3 regions of the Pseudomonas sp. TE31087 genome follow, and region 1 is predicted to be linked to each of the others. Evidence: riboswitches for the same ligand, from Rfam matches in the RefSeq annotation. Region 1 holds a riboswitch; each other region holds the start of a gene.
What was found. Region 1 has a riboswitch for cobalamin ahead of ACZ899_RS03370 (TonB-dependent receptor). Riboswitches for the same ligand answer to the same signal wherever they lie in the genome.
Positions count from the first base shown of each region.

Region 2: it holds a riboswitch for cobalamin, as region 1 does, so the genes downstream of both, ACZ899_RS05450 (CbtB domain-containing protein) here and ACZ899_RS03370 (TonB-dependent receptor) in region 1, are expected to answer to the same signal.
Region 3: it holds a riboswitch for cobalamin, as region 1 does, so the genes downstream of both, cobO (cob(I)yrinic acid a,c-diamide adenosyltransferase) here and ACZ899_RS03370 (TonB-dependent receptor) in region 1, are expected to answer to the same signal.

Region 1 is NZ_JBXVNN010000001.1:711,166-718,697, reverse strand. It holds partial or broken gene ACZ899_RS03390 (bifunctional O-acetylhomoserine aminocarboxypropyltransferase/cysteine synthase) at 1-1,172, shown strand, start outside; gene ACZ899_RS03385 (hypothetical protein) at 1,237-2,010, shown strand; gene ACZ899_RS03380 (carboxymuconolactone decarboxylase family protein) at 2,123-2,467, shown strand; gene ACZ899_RS03375 (GNAT family N-acetyltransferase) at 2,546-3,115, shown strand; cobalamin riboswitch at 3,289-3,493, shown strand; gene ACZ899_RS03370 (TonB-dependent receptor) at 3,601-5,727, shown strand; gene ACZ899_RS03365 (GlxA family transcriptional regulator) at 5,962-7,017, shown strand; gene ACZ899_RS03360 (NAD(P)/FAD-dependent oxidoreductase) at 7,149-7,532, shown strand, end outside.
Region 2 is NZ_JBXVNN010000001.1:1,218,461-1,225,992, forward strand. It holds gene ACZ899_RS05440 (cobalamin biosynthesis protein) at 1-232, opposite strand, end outside; gene ACZ899_RS05445 (CbtA family protein) at 232-927, opposite strand; gene ACZ899_RS05450 (CbtB domain-containing protein) at 938-1,123, opposite strand; cobalamin riboswitch at 1,224-1,446, opposite strand; cobalamin riboswitch at 1,506-1,705, shown strand; gene cobW (cobalamin biosynthesis protein CobW) at 1,806-2,873, shown strand; gene cobN (cobaltochelatase subunit CobN) at 2,877-6,638, shown strand; gene ACZ899_RS05465 (magnesium chelatase ATPase subunit I) at 6,641-7,532, shown strand, end outside.
Region 3 is NZ_JBXVNN010000001.1:2,794,152-2,801,683, reverse strand. It holds gene ACZ899_RS12585 (hypothetical protein) at 1-467, opposite strand, end outside; cobalamin riboswitch at 622-840, shown strand; gene cobO (cob(I)yrinic acid a,c-diamide adenosyltransferase) at 954-1,565, shown strand; gene ACZ899_RS12575 (cobyrinic acid a,c-diamide synthase CobB) at 1,562-2,857, shown strand; gene bluB (5,6-dimethylbenzimidazole synthase) at 2,854-3,504, shown strand; gene cbiB (adenosylcobinamide-phosphate synthase CbiB) at 3,501-4,409, shown strand; gene cobD (threonine-phosphate decarboxylase CobD) at 4,402-5,394, shown strand; gene ACZ899_RS12555 (cobyric acid synthase) at 5,391-6,845, shown strand; gene cobU (bifunctional adenosylcobinamide kinase/adenosylcobinamide-phosphate guanylyltransferase) at 6,847-7,368, shown strand; gene cobT (nicotinate-nucleotide--dimethylbenzimidazole phosphoribosyltransferase) at 7,365-7,532, shown strand, end outside.

The sequences.
Region 1 (7,532 bases):
CTCTTTCGCCTTCGACGACACCCAGCACGGCGCCGACCTGTTCGACCTCAAGGTCGCGGGCAACATCTACTCGCGCATCATGAACCCCACCAACGACGTCCTCGAGCAACGCATGGCCGCCCTCGAGGGCGGGGTCGGCGCGCTGGCCGTGGCCTCGGGCATGGCCGCCATCACCTACGCCATCCAGACCGTCGCCGAAGCTGGTGACAACATACGGCGGCACCTACAACCTGCTGGCCCACACCCTGCCGCGCATGGGCATCACCACCCGCTTCGCCGCCCACGACGACATCGCCGCCCTCGAGGCCCTGATCGACGCGCGCACCAAGGCAGTGTTCTGCGAGTCGATCGGCAACCCCGCCGGCAACATCGTCGATATCGCCGCGCTGGCCGAGGCAGCCCACCGCCATGGCGTGCCGCTGATCGTCGACAACACCGTGGCCACGCCGATTCTCTGCCGCCCGTTCGAGCACGGCGCCGATATCGTCGTGCACTCGCTGACCAAGTACATCGGCGGCCACGGCACCAGCATCGGCGGCATCGTCATCGACTCGGGCACATTCCCCTGGGCCGACCACAAGCAGCGTTTCGCCCTGCTCAATACTCCCGACCCGTCCTACCACGGCGTCACCTACACCGAAGCCTTCGGCCCCGCCGCCTTCATCGGTCGCTGCCGCGTGGTGCCGCTGCGCAACACCGGCGCCGCGCTGTCGCCATTCAATGCCTTCCTGATCCTGCAAGGCCTGGAGACCCTGGCCCTGCGCATGGAGCGCCATACCGAGAATGCGCTCAAGGTCGCCCGCTACCTGCAGGAACACGACCAGGTGGCCTGGGTGAAATATGCCGGCCTGCCCGACCACCCCGAGCACCAACTGGCCCGGCGCTACACCGGCGGCAAGCCGGCGGCGATCCTGTCGTTCGGCATCAAGGGCGGCCAGGCCGCCGGGGCGCGCTTCATCGATGCGCTGCAACTGGTGGTGCGCCTGGTCAACATCGGCGACGCCAAGTCGCTGGCCTGCCACCCCGCCTCCACCACCCATCGTCAACTCAACGACGAAGAGCTGGAGAAGGCCGGCGTACCGCGCGACATGGTGCGCCTGTCGATCGGCATCGAGCACAGCGACGACATCATCGCCGACCTCGCCCAGGCCCTTGAGGCCAGCCGCGGCTGATCGACCCGCGCCCCACCCAATGCCGACGGCGGGCGCGTACCCTGCAGAACCGGAACCTCGCGTAATGACCCTTTTCTACCTGAAACTCCTGGTCACCCCGCTGCTGATGTGGGCCATCTCCCTCGCCTCGCGGCGCTGGGGCGGACTGCTCGGCGGGCTGCTGTCCGGTCTGCCGATCACCTCGGCCCTGGTGATGACCTTCCTGTGCCTGGAGCAAGGCACGGGCTTCGCCCTGGGCGCGGTGCCCGGCGCGCTGGGTGGGTTGGCGGCGGTGCAGGCCACCTACGCCTTCTACCTGTTCGCCACGCGCAGGGTCGATATCGCCCCGGCCGTGCTGCTGGCGATCCTGTTCTACGGCCTGGCGGCCTATGCCTTCACCCACTGGGGTGGGCTTTACCTGTCGGTGGCCGTGGCGCTGCTGCTGATCGGCGTGCTGATCCGTGCCAGTGGCCGCGAGCCCAGGCCCGACACCCTCGCCCGTCCCCGACAGCGGTATTGGGAGATTCCCTTGCGCATGGTATCGGCCACCTCGCTGCTGATGATCACCACCAGCCTGGCCAGCTGGCTGGGGCCGGCCACCAGCGGCATGCTGGCGCCAATACCGGTGATCGCCTGGCCGCTGGTGGTGTTCGCCCATGTGCAGGGCGGCCGAGCCGGGATGGCGGCGATGGTGCGGGGCAATGCCATTGGTGCGCTGGGAGTGATTGCATTCTACCTGGCGATGGCGGGGTTGCTGGAGCGATTGGGGGTTGCCGTGACCATCGGCCTCGCCATGGGCCTGGCAGTGGCACTGACCGTAGCGTTGGCGGCGGCGCTGCGCCGGGTACCGACTGATTGACCAGTGATTCGAACAGGTCCCGGGTTTGATCCATCCTCCCTGGGGCCAGCCCCTCCAGCGAAATATCGACTAGCCTGAATGCTCCTGTTGCCAACCTGACAAGGTGAAGACGATGAGCATGATGGACTGGGACGCCTACCGTAAGCAGTTGATGGCCGGCATCGGCGATCTCAAGCAACTCTCACCCGATACCGTGGCCGGCTACGCGACCGCCAGCGGCGCCGGGGCCAAGACCAATCACCTGGACGCCAAGACCCGTGAGCTGATCTCATTGGCCGTCGCCGTCACCACCCGCTGCGACGGCTGCATTGCCGTGCATTCGCAGCAGGCGGTCAAGCACGGCGCCACCCGCGAGGAGATCGCCGAGGCCCTGGGCGTGGCGGTGGCAATGAACGCCGGCGCCGCGCTGGTCTACTCGGCCAGGGCGCTGGACGCCGTGGGCAAGACTGGCGCCTGAAACTTCATGGCGCCGCCGCCCTTGCGCGACGGCGCCGCGACACCCAGACTTGGCGGTTCAGCCCGTGCAGGAACCACCATGATCCAGATCCGCCCCATGACCCCGGAAGACTTCGAACGCTTCTGGCCGACCTTCCAGGCCATTGTCCAGGCCCGCCAGACCTACGCCTTCGACCCGGCCCTGGACGTCGACCAGGCGCGTCGGTTGTGGCTGGAAACCCCGTTGCGCACCCTGGTGGCCGAGGACGACGGCGTGCTGCTCGGCTCCTACTTCCTCAAGGCCAATGCCGCCGGCCCCGGCGGGCATGTCGGCAACTGCGGCTACATGGTCTGCGAGCAGGCCCGCGGCCGGGGCGTGGCCAGGCTGATGTGCGAGCACTCGCAGAAGCTGGCGCGCCAGGAGGGCTTCCTGGCCCTGCAGTTCAATTCGGTGGTGGCCAGCAACGAGGTGGCGGTGGCGCTGTGGCACAAGCTCGGCTTCGAGACCGTCGGCCGCCTGCCCAGGGCTTACCGCCATGCCGAGCTGGGCCTGGTGGACTGCCTGGTGATGTACAAGTGGCTGGCCGACGAGCCGGTGGTGGAAAAGCCGGCGCTGCTGATCGGACGCAAGAATATCGAGGCGCGAGTTTCGCGTCGGCGCGGGCGCTGAACCCATCGCGGGGCAAGCCCGCTCCCACGATCCGATTGCCTGGAGCTGCCAGGGTATCGCCGTGGGAGCGGGCTTGCCCCGCGATCAGCGACAACGCAATTGCAGCTAACCCATTGCCCCACCAGATATTTTCCTGCCACCCAGGCGATTGACTCGCCACCCGTTCGATGGTCAGATGCGCGCCAGTTTCAGGTGTCCTGCGCCGCCGCGCGCAGGGTGAAACGGGAAGCCGGTGCGTCGTTGTCACGACAAGTCCGGCGCTGCCCCCGCAACGGTAAGCGAGCGAATCCTTCGACAGACCACTGTGCGCACGCATGGGAAGGTGAAGGCTTCATGCTCCTCGCAAGCCCGGAGACCGGCCTGAGGCTTCATTTGGCAACCCGCGGTGGGCGGGCGCAGGCCGGTATCCGCGCGCGCCTGCGTGCGCGCTTCGCCGTTGCGTGTTTTCCACCGGGATCCATTCCTTCCTGCAGCAGTGGAACGACATGTCCCGATTCAACAAGCTTCACACCCTGGCGGCCTGCCTGGCCGTGTCCCTGCCAGCACTGGCCGACGACCATGAAGTGGCGCCCCTCACCCTGCCCTCCACGGCGATCACCGACACCCGCGAGCCACAGGTCATCGACCTGGCCACGCCAACCCCGGCCGGCTCGCGCCTGAACCTCAGCGCCCTGGACACCCCGGCCAGCACCAGCAGCCTGACCGAGGCGCAGATCCAGCAGCGCAACAACCTCACCGTGCAGGACGCCGTGACCCGCTCGCCGGGCCTGACCTTCATCGGCACACCGGGCGACGGCGGTACCGGCCTGTCGGCCCGGGGCTTCACCGGGCAGAGTTCGGTGATGACCCTGTTCGACGGCTCGCGCCTGTACGCCGGCGCCGGCACCCTGACCTTCCCGGTCGACCCGTGGATGGTCGAGCGCATCGACGTGATCCGCGGCCCCGCCTCGGTGCTGTACGGCGAAGGCGCCACCGGCGCGGTGGTCAACGTGGTGCCGAAGAAGCCGTTCGCCGGTGACATCCGCAACCACCTGCGCCTGGGCTACGGCTCCTGGGACCGCCAGCAACTGGGCCTGGACAGCGGCGGCAGCCTGAGCGAGCGGCTGAGCTACCGCGTGACCCTCAACCAGCAGGCCGGCAACGGCTGGGTCGACCGCACCGACTCGCGCAGCCTGGCCCTCAGCGCCGCCCTGCGCTTCGATGCCAGCGACGACCTGAGCTTCACCCTCGCCCACGAACGCGGCGATGCGCAACCAGCCAACTACTACGGCACCCCGCTGATCGACGGGCACCTGCGCAGCAGCGTGCGCCGCAAGAACTACAACGTCAGCAACGACGAACAGCGCTACCACGACGAGTGGACGCGCCTGACCACCGACTGGACCCTCAGCGACAGTGTCAGCGCCAGCAACCAGCTCTACTACATCAAGAGCCGCCGCCAGTGGCGCAACGCCGAGTCCTACGCCTGGGACGCCGCCAACGGCGTGATCCAGCGCGGCAGCTTCTTCGAGATTCGCCATAACCAGGAGCAGCTCGGCGATCGCCAGAGCTTTACCTTCGACCATGGCCTGTTCGGCCTGACCAGCAAGACCGTGGTCGGCGCCGAATACAACCGCATCCGCTTCAACGTCGACAGCAACTCGCCCTACAGCGATGGCAGCAGCGACCCGCTCGACCCGTGGCATCCGGCTCCGGGCGGTTTCCACAGCCTCAGCCCGACCCGCGCGCAGACGCTGTCCAAGGTCGACACCTTCGCCCTGTTCGCCGAGAACCGCACCCAGCTGAGCGACCGCCTCGCGCTGGTCACCGGCATCCGCCGCGACCAGAACCACATCGACCGTGACGACCTGGTCAACAACGCCCGCAGCGACCGCAGCCTGCAAGGCGGCAACTGGCGCGCCGGGCTGGTGTACGCGCTCACCGACGACCTGTCGCTGTACGGGCAGTACTCCACCAGCGAGGACGGCGTCGGCGACCTGCTCACCCAGCGCCCGAACAAGCGCCTGGAGCTGACCGAAGCGAAGCAGACCGAGATCGGCCTCAAGCAACGTTTCTGGGATACCCGTGGCGAGTGGACGCTGGCGGCCTATCACATCGTCAAGAAGAAACTGCCGGTGTACAACCCGCTCACCCACGACAGCCAGCAGGCCGGCCAGCAGACCTCCGACGGCCTGGAGGCCAGCCTGGAACTGGCGCTGGGCAACCAGTGGCAGCTCTCGGCCAACGCCGCGCTGGTGAGGGCCAAGTACGACGATTTCCTGGAGGAAGGCGACAACGGCACGGTCAACGACCGCGCCGGCAACCGCCCGCAGGATGTGCCGCGGCGCACCGCCAACCTGTGGCTGAGCAAGGGCTTCGGCCAGGCCGTGGATGCCGGTATCGGCCTGCGCTATGTGGATGAGCGCTACTCCAGCGCGGCCAACGACCAGCGCGTGCCGGGTTACACGGTGGTCGACGCCAACCTGGGCTGGCAGGTGCTGCCCGATGTGCGCCTGGGCCTGCAGTTGAACAACCTGTTCGACCGCCAGTACGCCCAGTCCAGCTTCAGCGGCGAGCAATGGCTGCTGGGCGCGCCGCGCTCGTATTTCGCCACGGTCGACTACAGCTTCTGAGGCAGGTACAGCCCACTCGGGGTTCAAAATGTAAATCTCCGATCTGACTGGGGCAGCGTGGGAGCGGGCTTGCCCCGCGATGCTTCGCCAACCTGGGCCGACGTCATCGCGGGGCAAGCCCGCTCCCACGCTGTTCCTGCAAAGCCTCGGCGCCTGCGCCTGTCGCGCGGCGCTTGATCGGCGCCGCGCCAGGTGCTCGACTTAGCGCTACGCCTCCGTCACAAGCAGCGCGCCATGACCGACATCCCGCAGATCCCCACCCCGCCCGTACACGCCCTGGATCAGCCGCGCACCCTGCTGTTCCTCGCCTACCCGCAGATGGGCCTGCTCGACCTCACCGGCGCGCAGACGGTGTTCTGGGCCGCGACCAAGGCCCGTACCGCGCGTGGCCTGCCGGGCTATCGCCTGGTCACTGCCAGCCTCGAAGGCGGCTTGGTGCCCACCGCAGAAGGCCTGTCGATAGGCACCGAACCGTTGGCACCCTGGTTGTGCGAGCCGTTTGACACCCTGGTGGTGCCCGGCGCACCGGAGATCGTCCACACCCTCCCCGATCACGCCGAGCTGATCGCCTGGCTGGCCCAGGCCGCCCAGCGCGCCCGACGCACCGCCTCGGTGTGCAGCGGCACCTTCCTGCTGGCCGCCGCCGGCCTGCTCGACGGCCGCCGGGCCGCCACCCACTGGGCGATGTGCGATGCGCTGCACCGGCGCTTCCCGGCCATCGAGGTGGATGCCGAGTCGATCTTCGTGCAGCAGGACCAGGTGTGGACCTCGGCCGGGGTCAGCGCCGGCATCGACCTGGCGCTGGCCCTGGTCGAGGCCGACTGCGGCCGCGAGGTGGCGATGCAGGTGGCCCGCGAACTGGTGGTGTTCCTCAAGCGCCCCGGTGGCCAGGCGCAGTTCAGCGAACTGCTCAAGGCCCAGGGCGAGGACGGCGCCGCCTTCGAGGCCCTGCACCTGTGGCTCAACGAGCACCTGGGCGACCCGCGCCTGACGGTCGAGCGGCTGGCCGAGCAGGCGCGCATGAGCCTGCGCAACTTCACCCGGGTGTACAAGCACAAGACCGGCCGCACCCCGGCCAAGGCCATCGAAGTGTTCCGCCTGGAGGCGGCGCGGCGCTTGCTGGAGAACTCCGACCAGCATATCGAGCAGGTTGCCCGCCACTGCGGGTTCGGCAGCGAGGAGCGCATGCGCCTGGCGTTCCAGCGCCATCTGGCGGTGACCCCGCGGGACTACCGGGCACGCTTTGCCCGCAGCGTGCCGCTGGCCGAAATCCAGGGTTCTTTGGCCTAGGGGCAAACGGGGCACGCCTTTAGCATCTGCTGCACGCCTGTCGGGCCGCAATCCAGGCCCACCCACAAGGCGTACCCTTTTCCCACTGCCGCAGCGACAACATCGATAATCGCGGCATCCAGGAGCACCCCATGAAACAGATCCTGATCATTGGCGCAGGCTTCGCCGGGCTGTGGAGCGCCCTCGGCGCCGCCCGCCTGCTCGACCAGCACAAACACGACGACGTGCAGATCACCGTGCTCGCCCCCCAGGCGGAACTGCACATCCGCCCACGCTTCTACGAACCCGACGTACACACCATGGGCGCGCCGTTGCAGGCGCTGTTCGACGCGGTCAACGTGCGCTTCGTCAAAGGCAGCGCCTACCACATCGACCAGGCCAGCCGTGAAGTGGCGTACCGCCAGCCCGGCGGCATCGAGGCCAGGCTTGGCTACGACCGCCTGATCATGGCCTGCGGCAGCCTGCTCAACCGCCCGGCGCTGGAAGGCTTCGACCGCCACGCCTTCGACGTCGAC
Region 2 (7,532 bases), 510 kb from region 1:
TCAGGTGCGTGGCGTCGAAGCAGATGTAAGGCAGCCCGAGGCGCTCGGCCAATGCCAGCAGGCCGGGTTCGCGAGCCTTGGGCTCGATGCTGGCAATGGCGCGCAGGGCGGAGAGGGGCAGGGCGTGGCGGGTGAGCGTCTGGCGCAGCAGCACCGCCAGTGTCTCGACCGGGCAACCACGGCGGCAACCAAAGCCGGCGAACATCGCCGGCTGCACGGGCAGATCGCGCATCAAGCCTGGCTGGAACGACGGTAAAGCCACGCGCTGAGCAGGCCCAGGGCCAGCCAGAACGCGGCGTTGGTCAGCCAGGAAGCGATCTTGAACTGGGTCTCGAGGGCTTCCGGCGCCAGGCTTTCATGCACTGCGGGTTGCGGCGCGCCGATCAGGTGCGGGATCACCAGCAGGGCCACACCAAGCACCTTGAACAACCAGTGCCGGGCGAACACCAGCAGCGCCAGGCCGGCGGCGGTGGCTGCGGCGGTGCCGATCCACCAGGTCTGGCGCTGGCCAAGGTCGGCGGCGGCGGTGCCGGGCAGTTCCGGTGGCAGGCCCAGGGTCGGTGCCAGGCAGAACACGGCGAAGCCGGCCAGGCCCCACAGTGCGCCGGTGGCCACGCGGTTCGGTTCGCGCAGGCTGTAGAGGGCGACCAGGATCAGGGCAAAACCGACGGCGACCACCAGGTTGCCGCCAGTAGTGGACAGCACGCGCTGCCAGCCGTCCTCCGGCGCCCAGGCCTCGGCACTGTGTTCATGCTCATGGGGCGCTGCGGCGTCGCCGTGCTCATGCTGTTCGGCGACCGGGGCAGTGGATTCGTAGGTTTCCGCCTGGAGAATCAGTGGGGCGACCCAGAAGCTTTGCAGCAGGGTCAGCAACAGGGCCGCGAGCAGGCCGCTGAAACCCGCGGTACGGGCGATGCGCGTAATCATGCGGATTTACTCAGTGGCAAGGGAAGGCGGCACTGTGGCGGGTGTCGTGGGCGGCATTGTGCACCGCCTCGATGTGCGAGAAACCGGCGAAGTACACCAGGCACAGCCCCAGCAGGCTGGCGCCGACCGCGACGATCAGTCGCTGGCTGAGGCTGACGGGGGTGGCGATACTGTGTTTGGCGCTGGTGATGGGCATGACGCGTTCCTCTGCTGCTTTTGTTGTGGCAACGGGCATGCGCGACGACCCCGGGCACGGCTGGCCCGAGTGATACGACGACGCCCGCCCACCGCGGGGTGTACTGTGAGCACGTCAGGCCGGTCTCCGGGCTCGCGAGGTGGAGCAAGGCTCCTTCCATGGCGTCACCTTCCCATGCCTTGAGGCTGGCACAGTGGTCCGGACGCTTCTCTCGCTTACCGTTGCGGGGGCAGCACCGGCCTTGTCGGCTCCTGGAACGGAGACGCGACGCACCGGTTTCCCGTTTCACCCCCGTGGGGGCACCTGAACGCAATGCGCTAGCAAATCACGGGGCCGGGCCCGCGTCAATCGCCGCGGCGGTTGACCGCCAGGCAGGCACTGCGTAGCCTTGCCGCTGCGAGGTTCTCGGGCGTTGGCCCGAGCTAAGACGGGAACGCGGTACAAGCCGCGGCTGCCCCCGCAACTGTAAGCACTGAAGGGTTCGGCACAGCCACTGCGCAGGCGCGCGGGAAGGCGCCGGCCCACCGGCCAGCGAGCCGCAGCGGTGCAAGCCAGGAGACCTGCCTCGTGACGTTTTCGACTTTCAACCGGGCGGGGTGATCCGGTGGCGAACGCGCCAGGCCGGCATGGCCGTGGCTGTCGTCCTGCATGCCCGCGCCATTGCTGCCAAGGGCATCGCGACATGAAAACACTGGCCAAGCTTCCCGTCACCATCGTCACCGGCTTCCTCGGCTCAGGCAAGACCACCTTGCTGCGCCATATGCTCGACAACGCCCAGGGCCGCCGCATCGCGGTGATCGTCAACGAATTCGGCGAGCTGGGCATCGACGGCGAGATCCTCAAGCAGTGCAGCATCGGTTGCACAGAGGAAGAGGCCAATGGCCGCGTCTACGAACTGGCCAACGGTTGCCTGTGCTGCACCGTGCAGGAAGAATTCTTCCCGGTGATGCGCGAGTTGGTGGCCCGGCGCGGCGACCTCGACCACATCCTTATCGAAACCAGTGGCCTGGCCTTGCCCAAACCGCTGGTACAGGCCTTCCAGTGGCCGGAAATCCGCAACGCTTGCACCGTCGACGCGGTGATCACCGTGGTCGACAGCCCGGCCGTGGCCGCCGGCACCTTCGCTGCCTACCCGGACCAGGTCGACGCCCAGCGCAAGCTCGACCCGAACCTCGACCATGAGTCGCCGCTCCATGAATTGTTCGCCGACCAGCTGGCCAGCGCCGATCTGGTGGTGCTGAACAAAGCCGACCTGATCGACGCCGAGGGCCTGGCCAAGGTCCGTGCCGAGGTGGCCGAGGAACTGCCGCCGGCGGTCAAGGTGATCGAGGCCAGCAGCGGCCGCCTGCCGCTGGAAGTGTTGCTGGGCGTGGGCGCCGAATCCGAGGCGCATATCGACGGTCGCCGTACCCATCACGACTCGCATCACGACGGCGATGACCATGACGACCATGACCACGACGCCTTCGACTCGATCTCCATCGACCTGCCCGAGGCCGACGAGAGCCTGCTGCTCGATGCCCTGACCCAGCTGGTCACCGAGTTCGGCATCCTGCGCGCCAAGGGCTTCGCCGCCATCCCCGGCAAGCCGATGCGCCTGCTGATCCAGGGTGTGGGCACCCGCTTCGACAAGCATTTCGACCGTGCCTGGCGCAGCGACGAGCCCCGGATCACCCGCCTGGTGCTGATCGGCCAGGATCTCGACGCGGCGCAGCTGGAAGCGCGCCTGCGCCAGGCCCTGGGCGCCTGATCCATGCACCTGCTGCGGACCCAGCCCGGCGGCTTCGTGCCGGACGACAGCATCGCCGATCTCGGCCAGACCCCCGCCGACCTGGTGATCCTCTGCAGCGGCGATTCACACCTGGCGCTGCTCGCCGAAACCGCCGAGCAGTTGCCGGCGGATTTCCCCAGCGTGCGCCTGGCCAACCCGATGCAGGTGCAGAACCACGCCTCGGTCGACTTGTATATCGACCAGGTGCTGCGCCATGCCAAGGTGATCCTGATATCACTGCATGGCGGTGTCGGTTACTGGCGCTATGGTGTCGAGCAACTGGTCGAACTGGCGGGGCGAGGGGTACAGCTGATCCTGGTGCCCGGCGACGACCGCCCCGACCCTGAGCTCACCGACCTGGGCACGGTTCGCGGCGAACAGGCCGAACGCCTCTGGCACTTCCTGCGCCAGGGCGGCAAGGCCAACGCGGTGAACCTGTTCAACTGCCTGGCCAGCCAGTGGCTGGGGCGCGATTACCCGTGGGACGAGCCACAGCCCTTGCCGCGCACGGCGGTCTATCATCCAGCCAAGGGCACGGCTTGTCCCGAGGACTGGTACGCCGAGTGGAACCCCGAGCATCCGGTGGCGCCGTTGCTGTTCTACCGTTCGCACCTGCAGGCGGCCAACACCGCGTTCATCGATGTGTTCTGCCAGCGCCTGCAGGCCTGCGGTCTGAACCCATTGCCCATCGCCGTGGCCAGCCTGAAGGAGCGCGCCTGCCTGGACCAGGTCGAGGCCTGGCTCGATGAGGTGCAGGCCGAGGTGGTGATCAACACCACCGGTTTCGCCCTGTCCAGCCCCGAGCAACCCAACCTGCGCCCGCTGCGCCGCGATGTACCGGTGCTGCAGGCCATCTGCGCCCAGGACAACCAGCCTGGCTGGGAGCAGAGCGAACAGGGCCTGGGCGCTCGCGACCTGGCGATGCACATCGCCCTGCCGGAACTTGACGGGCGCATCATCACCCGGCCGGTGAGTTTCAAGGACCTGGCCTGGCGCAGCGAGCGCAGCCAGGCCGATGTGGTCTGCTACCGGGCCCATCCCGAGCGCATGGACTTCGTCGCCGAACTGGCACGGCGCTGGGTGACCCTGGCGCGTCTGGACAACCAGGAAAAGCGCGTGGCCCTGGTGCTGGCCAACTACCCGACCCGCGACGGGCGCATCGGCAATGGCGTCGGCCTGGACACGCCGGGCGCGGCGCTCAATATCCTCAGGGCCCTGCAAGCGCAGGATTACCCGGTGGCCGGGCTGCCCGACAGCGGCACCGAGCTGATTCACCAACTGCTCGGCGGGGTTACCAACGACCTTGACCACCTCGACCAGCGCCCCTGCGCCCAGAGCCTGGCCCTGGCCGACTACCAGCGCGCCTTTGCCGCCTTGCCCGAGGCCAACCAACGCGCCGTGCTGGAGCGCTGGGGGCCGCCCGAGCAGGATCCGATGTTCCGCAGTGGGCGCATGATGGTCGCCGGCCTGCGCTACGGCCTGACCTTCGTCGGCATACAGCCGGCGCGGGGCTATCAGGTGGACCACAGCGCGGTGTACCACGACCCGGACCTGGTGCCACCGCATGGCTACCTGGCGTTCCACTTCTGGCTGCGCAACGGCTATGCCGCCGACGCGGTGATCCATGTGGGCAAGCACGGCAACCTGGAATGGCTGCCGGGCAAGGGCGTGGGCCTGTCCGCCGAGTGCTGGCCGGATGCCTTGCTCGGCCCGTTGCCCAACATCTACCCGTTCATCGTCAACGACCCGGGCGAGGGCGCCCAGGCCAAGCGCCGCACCCAGGCGGTGATTATCGACCACCTGATGCCGCCGCTGACCCGTGCCGAGACCTACGGCCCGCTGCGCCACCTGGAGCAATTGGCCGACGAATACTACGAGGCGCAGTTGCTCGATCCGCGCCGCGCCCGCGAGCTGCAGCGGGACATCCTTGAACTGGTCAAGACCCACCATATCGACCGCGAGCTGCAGCTCGAAGGGCAGATGGAGGACGCGGCGGTGTGGCTGCCGAGGCTGGACACCTACTTGTGCGACCTGAAGGAATCGCAGATCCGCGACGGCCTGCACGTGTTCGGCCAGTCGCCGCAGGGGCGTTTGCGCAGCGATACACTGCTGGCGTTGCTGCGGGTGGCGCGGGGCGATGGCAAGGGCGGTAACGCCAGCCTGATCCGTGTGGTGGCCAAGGCGTTGGCGCTGGGTTTCGACCCGCTGGACTGTGATCTGGGGCAGGCATGGGATGGGCCACGCCCGGACCTGCTGGCACAACTCGACGCCAGCCTCTGGCGAACCTGCGGCGATACCCGCGAGCGCCTGGAGTTGCTGGCGTTGTCACTGACCGAGCAGGCCCTGCAGGGCGCTGTCGCGCTGCCGGACGAAGCAGGGTGGGATGCGGTGCGCGCGGTACTGCGCACGCTGGTCGAGCAGGTCGCCCCCGACCTGGATGCCTGCGGCGCTGCCGAGATCGATGGCCTGCTGGCGGCCCTGGCCGGGCGCTTCGTCCCCGCCGGACCCAGCGGCGCGCCCAGCCGCGGGCGGCTGGACGTGCTGCCCACCGGGCGCAACTTCTATACCGTCGATGTGCGCAACCTGCCCACGGCCACGGCCTGGCGCCTGGGCTTCGCCTCGGCCAACCTGATCCTCGAACGCCATTTGCAGGACCATGGCGATCACCTGCGCCAGCTCGGCCTGTCGGTGTGGGGCACGGCGACCATGCGCACCGGCGGCGACGATATCGCCCAGGCCATGGCGTTGATGGGCGTGCGCCCGGTGTGGGCCACCGGCAGCCAGCGGGTCGATGACTTCGAGATCCTGCCGCTGAGCCTGCTCGACCGGCCACGGGTGGACGTGACGCTGCGGGTGTCGGGCTTCTTCCGCGACGCCTTCGGCAACCTGATCCGCCTGTTCGACGCTGCCGTGCAGGCGGTGGCGGCGCTGGATGAGCCAGGCGACCTGAACCCCCTGGCCGCACGGGTGCGCGCCGAGCGTGAAGCGCTGCTCGGCGCTGGCATCGAGCCCGAACAGGCGGCGCGACAGGCCGGTTGGCGGGTGTTCGGCGCCAAGCCCGGCGCCTACGGAGCCGGTGTGCAGAACGCCATCGACGGGCGCCTTTGGCACAGCCGCGACGACCTGGCCGAGGTCTACCTCAACCATGGTGGCTACGCCTATGGCGCCGCCGACGAAGGCACCCCGGCCCGCGCCGCGTTCGCCCAGCGCCTGGCGCAGGTACAGGCGGTGCTGCAGAACCAGGACAACCACGAGCACGACCTGCTCGACTCCAACGACTACTACCAGTTCCAGGGCGGCATGCTGGCGGCCGCCGAAACCCTGGCCGGCACCTTGCGGGCCAGTTATCACGGCGACCATAGCCAGGCCGACCGGCCGCGGGTGCGCACCCTCAAGGAAGAACTCAACCGGGTGATCCGTGCCCGGGCGCTCAACCCCAAGTGGATCGACGGCGCCAAGCGCCATGGCTATAAAGGTGCGTTCGAGCTGGCGGCCACGGTCGACAACCTGTTCGCCTTCGACGCCACCACCCACCTGATCGACGATCATCATTACCGAGGGCTGGCCGATGCCTATGTGCTCGACCCGGCCACCCGTGATTTCATGCGCGAGCACAACCCCGAAGCCCTGCGTGACCTCACCGAGCGCCTGCTGGAAGCCCAGCAGCGCGGGTTGTGGCAGGAGCCGGGCGACTATCGTGAAAGCCTCGAGCAGCAGTTGCTCGCCGGCGAGGAAGACAGCTGAACATGAGCGAACCTGTGCAATTCCCCCTGGCCGCCGTGGTTGGCGCCGACGACCTCAAGCTGGCCCTGTGCCTGACAGCCATCGACCCGAAGATCGGCGGCGTGCTGATCGAAGGCCCACGTGGCATGGCCAAGAGCACCCTGGCCCGGGGCTTGGCCGATCTGCTTGGCGACGGCCCGTTCGTGACCCTGCCGCTGGGGGCCACCGAGGAACGCCTGGTCGGCACCCTCGACCTGGATGTCGCGCTCGGCCAGGGCCAAGTGCGGTTCTCACCGGGCGTCCTGGCCCATGCCGACGGAGGCGTGCTGTACGTCGATGAGGTCAACCTGTTGCCCGACCCCTTGGTGGACCTGCTGCTGGACGTGGCCGCCAGCGGCACCAACCGCATCGAGCGCGACGGCATTTCCCACCGGCACGCGGCCCGTTTCGTGCTGATCGGCACCATGAACCCGGAGGAGGGCGAACTGCGCCCGCAACTGCTCGACCGCTTTGGCCTCAACGTGGCCCTGGAAGGTTTACCGGCGCCGGAGGCGCGTCAGCAGATCATTCGTCGCCGGCTGGCTTTCGACAGCGATCCAATGGCGTTCTGCGAACAATGGGCCGAGCAGCAGGCGGCGTTGCGCGAACGCTGCCGGTCGGCCCGTGAGCGCCTGGTATCTATCGCCTTGGACGACCAGGCCCTGGCGTGGATCACCGAGCGCTGCTTCGCCGCCGGCGTGGACGGTTTGCGTGCCGACCTGGTCTGGCTGCGCGCGGCGCGGGCCCACGCCGCCTGGCGGGGTAATTCGGTGATCGAGGAGGTGGATGTACAGGCGGTTGCCGAGTTTGCCTTGCGCCACCGGCGCCGTGCTGAGGAGCCGCCACCCCAGGCCACTTCGGCGGGCGGGCAGGCGA
Region 3 (7,532 bases), 2.1 Mb from region 1:
TGCAGGTCGTCCACCAGGTCCTGCAATTCCTCGGGGCTGGCATGCTGGCCGGCCTTCCACGGGGTGACGAACAACGCCCCGGCCTTGAGCTGGCTGCCATAGGCTATCGGCTTGGCCAGGGCGGCGGTTTCCTGCAGGGCCGCCGTCAGGTCGAGGCGGGCGATACGCGGCCAGCGCTGGCCGGCGTGCAGGTACAGCGACTCCTCGGCGCTGCTGATCGACAGGTCGCAGCGCCCATCGCGCTCGCCCTCGTCGCGCTGCTTCTTGCTCATGTGCCGTTCCAACGCCACCAGCTCACCCTGCCAGGCGGCCGCGGCGAGCAGGCCGACGTTGGCGGCGGTGCCGTGCCAGTAGGGTGCCTCGTTGTCGCCCTGCAGCTGGTTGAAGCGGTCGATGCAGTCGACCCAGCGTTCCAGGGCCGGGCGCAGGAACTCCAGGCGCGGGTTGTTGATGATCAGGCCTTGCATGCTGCGCTCTCCTTGTCATTGTGATCGAGGTCAGCCGATAAAGTGGTGGCTATGTGATATCACTGCTTTGAGTGTGGCACAAGCTGGCGGATCGGCCATTGATCCAGGCCAGATCGGCCCTCGTTCGATTGACGCTCCCGATTCAACCCTCTAACCTTCGCGGCGTGTTTCAGGTGCCCTGCGAGCCGCGGTTCGGCAGGGTGAAACTGGGAAGCCGGTGGGCGCCAGCAGGCGCGAGCCCGGCGCTGCCCCCGCAACGGTAGATGAGTCGACGGTTACGCAAGGCCACTGGATTTCCAAGTCCGGGAAGGCGCGTGGCCAGGGCCTGCGCCCGCTCATGAGCCCGGAGACCGGCCTGTCACTGCCAAACGGCATCACGGAGGGTGATGCGCGGTGCGATGTGGCCGTTGCCATGCCCCCTGCGCGCTCCTCGTCTGCCTGCCTTTTATCTGTCGCCGCCGCCGCGACAGCCTGCGGAGACCCCTGATGAGCGAATCCATCGAACGCGACGAACGTCACCTGGCGCGCATGCAGCGCAAGAAGGCGATCATCGACGAGCGCATCGCCAATTCCCCCAACGAATGCGGCCTGCTGCTGGTGCTGACCGGCAATGGCAAGGGCAAGAGCAGCTCGGCCTTCGGCATGCTCGCCCGCGCCCTGGGCCACGGCATGCAATGCGGCGTGGTGCAGTTCATCAAGGGCCGCAACAGTACCGGCGAGGAGCTGTTCTTCCGTCGTTTCCCCGAGCAGGTGCGCTACCACGTGATGGGCGAGGGCTTTACCTGGGAAACCCAGGACCGTCAGCGTGACATCGCCGCCGCCGAAGCCGCCTGGGCGGTGTCGCGGCAGTTGCTGCAGGACCCGTCGATCCAGTTCGTCGTGCTCGATGAGCTGAATATCGCCCTCAAACATGGCTACCTGGACCTCGATCAGGTGCTTTCGGATATCCAGGCCCGTCCACCGATGCAGCATGTGATCGTCACCGGTCGCGCCGCCAAGCCGGAAATGATCGAACTGGCCGACACCGTCACCGAGATGGGCATGCTCAAGCACGCCTTCCAGGCAGGTATCCGCGCGCAGAAGGGCGTCGAACTGTGAGTGAGTCGCGCCAGTGTCCCGCCGTGCTGATCGCGGCCCCGGCCTCGGGCCAAGGCAAGACCACGGTCACCGCCGCCCTGGCTCGCCTGCACCGCAACCTCGGGCGTAAGGTGCGGGTGTTCAAGTGCGGGCCTGACTTTCTCGATCCGATGATCCTGGAGCGCGCCAGCGGCGCGCCGGTCTACCAGCTCGACCTGTGGATGATTGGCGCCGAGGAAAGTCGTCGCCTGTTGTGGGAAGCGGCGGGCGAGGCCGACCTGATCCTGATCGAAGGCGTGATGGGCCTGTTCGACGGTACCCCGTCAAGCGCCGACCTGGCACGCCACTTCGGCGTGCCGGTGCTGGCGGTGATCGACGGCACGGCCATGGCCCAGACCTTCGGCGCCCTGGCCCTGGGCCTGGCGCGCTACCAGCCCGACCTGCCGTTCGCCGGGGTGCTGGCCAACCGGGTCGGCAGCCTGCGCCATGCGCAACTGCTCGAAGGCAGCCTGACCGAAGGCCTGCGCTGGTACGGCGGGTTGTCCCGCGAGCGCGGCATCGAGCTGCCCAGCCGCCACCTCGGCCTGGTCCAGGCCAGCGAGTTGAACGATCTGGATGCTCGACTGGACGCTGCCGCCGAAGCGCTCGGTGCCAGCTGCGATGCCGCGTTGCCGCCACCGGTCAGTTTTGCCGGGCCTGAGCCGGTGAGCGTGACCTCGTCGCTGACCGGGGTGCGCATCGGCGTGGCCCGCGACGAAGCCTTTGCGTTCACCTACGGTGCCAACCTCGACCTGCTGCGCGGCCTCGGTGCGCAGCTGGAGTTCTTCTCGCCGGTGCATGATCGCGAGCTTCCCGTGGTGGACAGCCTCTACCTGCCCGGCGGCTACCCTGAGCTGCATCACCAGGCCCTGGCCGCCAACGCGCCGATGCTGGAGGCGATCCGCGCCCATCATGCCGCCGGCAAGCCGCTGCTGGCCGAGTGCGGTGGCATGCTCTACCTGCTCGACGCACTGACCGACGTGGCGGGCGAGCGCGCCGCGCTGCTGGGCCTGCTGCCGGGCGAGGCAACCATGCAGAAGCGCCTGGCGGCCCTGGCCCTGCAGGCGGTCGAACTGCCTGAAGGCACCCTGCGTGGCCACACCTACCACCATTCGCTGACCAGCACCGAGCTGGCGCCGATCGCCCGTGGCCTGAGCCCCAACGGTGGGCGGGGCAACGAGGCGGTCTATCGCCTGGGGCGCCTGACCGCCTCCTACGTGCACTTCTATTTCCCCTCCAACCCCGATGCGGCGGCGGCGCTGCTGCGACCATGAGCCGACACGCCTACAGCGAAGCCGAACGCCAGGCCATCTACCGGGCCATTGGCGAACGCCGCGACATGCGCCATTTCGCCGGGGGCGAGGTGGCCCCCGAGTTGCTCGGGCGCCTGCTCGCCGCCGCCCATCAGGCACCCAGCGTGGGCCTGATGCAGCCGTGGCGCTTCATCCGTATCAGCCAGCGTGCATTGCGCGAGCGGATCCAGGCGCTGGTGGAGCAGGAGCGGGTACGCACCGCCGAGGCCCTGGGCGAGCGCTCCGATGAATTCATGAAGCTCAAGGTCGAAGGCATCAACGACTGCGCCGAAGTGCTGGTGGCGGCGTTGATGGACAAGCGCGAGGCGCACGTCTTCGGTCGCCGCACCTTGCCCGAGATGGACCTGGCCTCGCTGGCCTGCGCCATCCAGAACCTGTGGCTGGCGGCGCGTGCCGAAGGGCTGGGCATGGGCTGGGTGTCGCTGTTCGACCCCCAGGCCCTGGCCGAGCTGCTGGGCATGCCCGCCGGCGCCAAGCCCATGGCGGTGCTGTGCCTGGGGCCGGTGACCGAGTTCTATCCGGCACCGATGCTGGTACTGGAAGACTGGGCCGAGCAACGACCGTTGAGCGAGATGCTGTACGAAAACCATTGGGGAGAGCGTCCATGAGCGTGGCCTTGCTGACCGTGGCGGGCGTGGCCCTGGATGCGCTGCTGGGCGAGCCGCGTCGACGTCATCCGCTGGTGGGTTTCGGCAACTTCGCCTCGCGCCTGGAACAACGCTTCAACGCCGGCGGGCGCGGCTGGCGCAGCCATGGCGTTACCGCGTGGTTCCTGGCCGTGGTGCCGCTGACTCTGCTGGCGCTGATCCTGTCGTGGCTACCGTATATCGACTGGCTGGTGGATGTGCTGGCGCTGTACTGCGCCCTGGGCCTGCGCAGCCTGGGCGAGCATGTGCTGCCGGTGGCCCAGGCGCTGCGCCAGGGCGACCTGGCCGAGGCGCGGCGGCGCGTCGGTTACCTGGTCAGCCGCGAGACCCGCGAGCTGGACGAGCCCGCCGTGGCCCGGGCGGCTACCGAGTCGGTGTTGGAGAACGGCAGCGACGCGGTGTTCGCCGCGCTGTTCTGGTTCGTCGTGGCCGGCGCGCCGGGGGTGGTGCTGTATCGCCTGAGCAATACCCTGGACGCGATGTGGGGCTATCGTAACGAGCGCTTCGAGCGCTTTGGCTGGTGCGCGGCGCGCATCGACGATGGCCTGAACTATATTCCCGCCAGGCTGGTGGCGCTGACCTATGCGCTGCTGGGCAAGACCCGCCTGGCCCTGGCCTGCTGGCGCAGCCAGGCGCCGCTGTGGGACAGCCCGAACGCCGGCCCGGTGATGGCGGCGGGGGCCGGTGCGTTGGGCGTGGAGCTGGGCGGCCCGGCGGTGTATCACGGCGAGTTGCACGAACGGCCGCGCCTGGGTGAAGGGTCAATGGCCGACGCCGATGCCATCGAGCGCGGCTGGAGCCTGGTGCAGCGCGGCGTGTGGCTGTGGGTGCTGTTGATCTGCGTGGGAGCCTATCTGAATGCTTGAACACGGTGGCCGCCTGCTGCGGGCGGTGAAACAGTACGCCATCCCTCGGGAGCAGTGGCTCGACCTGTCCAGCGGTATCGCGCCATGGCCTTACCCGATACCGCCGATTCCGCTGGAGGCCTGGGCCCGCCTGCCGGAGACCGAGGATGGCCTGGAGGCGGCGGCGCGGCAGTACTACGGCGCGCAGCCGTTGCTGGCGGTGGCCGGTTCCCAGGCGGCGATCCAGGCCTTGCCGTACTTGCGCCCGGTCGGGCGGGTCGGGGTCCTGTCGCCGTGCTATGCCGAGCATCCGCATGCCTGGGCACGGGCAGGGCACACGCTGGTCGAACTGGACGAGACCGAGGTCGAGGACGTGCTCGACAGCCTCGACGTGCTGGTGCTGGTCAACCCCAACAACCCCACTGGCCGCCGGGTGACCCGCGAACGCCTGCTGGCCTGGCATACGCGCCTGGCCGAGCGCGGTAGCTGGCTGCTGGTGGACGAAGCCTTCATGGACAACACGCCCGAACACAGTGTGGTCGATCAGGCTGGGCAACCGGGCTTGATCGTGTTGCGCTCGTTCGGCAAGTTCTTCGGCCTGGCCGGCGTGCGGCTGGGGTTTGTCGTCGCCCAGGTGGATGTGCTGCGACGCCTGGCCGAGGCACTCGGGCCCTGGACCGTCAGCGGCCCGACCCGTGTGCTGGGGCAGGCGTGTTTTGCCGACGACGCGGCGCACCAGGCACAAATTGCCCGTTGCGCCCAGGCCAGCCAGCGTATGGCCACCTTGCTTGATGGTGCAGGCCTGCCACCCAGCGGTGGCTGCGACCTGTTCCAGTACGTGCGTGATGAGCGTGCCGCGCACCTGCATGAATTTCTCGCCCGCCGTGGCATCCTGGTGCGCTTGTTCGAGCAGCCGCCCGCGCTGCGTTTCGGCCTGCCTGCCACGGCGGCGGACGAACAACGTCTGGCCCAGGCCCTGGCGGACTACCAGAAGGAATCGGCATGACCACCCTCATGGTGCAAGGCACCACCTCCGATGCCGGCAAGAGCACGCTGGTCACCGCCCTGTGCCGCTGGCTGCTGCGCCAGGGCGTTGCCGTGGTGCCGTTCAAGCCGCAGAACATGGCCCTCAACAGCGCCGTGACCGCCGACGGCGGCGAGATCGGCCGCGCCCAGGCGGTGCAGGCCCAGGCCTGCCGGCTGGCGCCGCACACCGACATGAACCCGGTGCTGCTCAAGCCCAACAGCGATACTGGTGCCCAGGTGATCGTCCATGGCCGCGCGGTGACCAGCATGAACGCCGTCGCCTACCACGACTACAAGGCCATCGCCATGCAGGCGGTGCTGGCGTCCCACGAGCGCCTGAGCGCAGCCTATCCGGTAGTGATGGTCGAAGGTGCCGGCTCCCCGGCGGAGATCAACCTGCGGGCCGGCGACATCGCCAACATGGGCTTCGCCGAGGCGGTCGACTGCCCGGTGATCCTGGTGGCCGATATCAACCGGGGCGGCGTGTTCGCCCACCTGGTCGGCACCCTGGAGCTGCTGTCGGCAAGCGAACAGGCGCGGGTCAAGGGCTTTGTCATCAACCGTTTCCGTGGCGACATCGCCTTGCTGCAACCGGGCCTGGACTGGCTGGAGCAGCGCACCGGCAAGCCAGTGCTGGGGGTGCTGCCCTATGTCACCGACCTGCACCTGGAGGCCGAGGACGGTATCGATACCCGCCAGGGGACGAAGGGCGAGCGCGTGCTCAAGGTGATCGTCCCGGTGCTGCCGCGGATCAGCAACCACACCGACTTCGACCCGCTGCGCCTGCATCCGCAGGTGGACCTGCAGTTCATCGGCCCGGGCCAGCCGATCCCGCCCGCCGACCTGATCATCCTGCCAGGCTCCAAGAGCGTGCGCGGCGACCTGGCGCAACTGCGCGAGCGTGGCTGGGACACCGCCATCGCCCGGCACCTGCGCTACGGCGGCAAGCTCATCGGCATTTGCGGCGGCCTGCAGATGCTCGGCGAGCAGGTGCATGACCCACTGGGCCTGGAAGGGCCCGCCGGCTCCAGCGCGGGCCTCGGCCTGCTGGCCTACAGCACCGTGCTGGAGGCCGAGAAGCAACTGCGCAATGTCACAGGCACGCTGTACCTCGAACAGAGCCCGGTGTCGGGTTACGAGATCCATGCCGGTGTCACTCAGGGGCCGGCGCTGGAGCGTCCGGCGGTGCAACTGGCCGATGGCCGTGCCGACGGCGCCATAAGCGCCGACGGACAGATCCTCGCCACCTACCTGCATGGCCTGTTCGAGGGCAGCCAGTCGTGCGCCGCGCTGCTGCGCTGGGCAGGTTTGGCCGATGTGCAGCCCATCGACTACGAGGCCCTGCGCGAACGCGATATCGAGCGCCTGGCCGACCTGGTCGAGCAGCACCTGGACACCGCGCGCCTGCGCCAACTGTGTGGAGTCGTCTGACATGCGCAACCTGATCCTCGGCGGCGCCCGTTCGGGCAAGAGCCGCCTGGCCGAGCAACTGGCCGAGGCCAGCGGCCTGTCGGTGACCTACATCGCCACCAGCCGGCCGCTGGATGGCGAGATGAATGAACGCGTGCGCCTGCACCGCGAGCGCCGTCCGGCCCATTGGGGGCTGGTGGAGGAGCCCGTGGCGCTGGCTGATGTGCTGCGTGCCGAAGCCGCCGAAGGACGCTGTCTGCTGGTGGACTGCCTGACCCTGTGGCTGACCAACCTGCTGATGCTCGAGGATGACCTGCGCTTGGCGCAGGAGCGCGACGCACTGCTCGAGTGCCTGGCGCAGTTGCCGGGCACTGTCATCCTGGTCAGCAACGAAACCGGCCTGGGCGTGGTGCCCATGGGTGAACTGACCCGTCGCTACGTCGACCTGGCGGGCACGCTGCACCAGGCTGTGGCCGAACGCTGCCAGCGCGTGGTGTTGACCGTGGCCGGCCTCCCTCTCATGCTCAAAGGACCTGCCCTATGACCCAGATGTGGTGGCGTGATGCCTGCCAACCCCTCGACACCGCCGCCATGGACCAGGCCCGCGCCCGTCAGCAGCAACTGACCAAGCCGGCCGGCTCCCTCGGCCAGCTCGAAGACCTTGCAATCCGCCTGGCCGGCCTGCAAGGGCGCGAGCGTCCCAGCCTG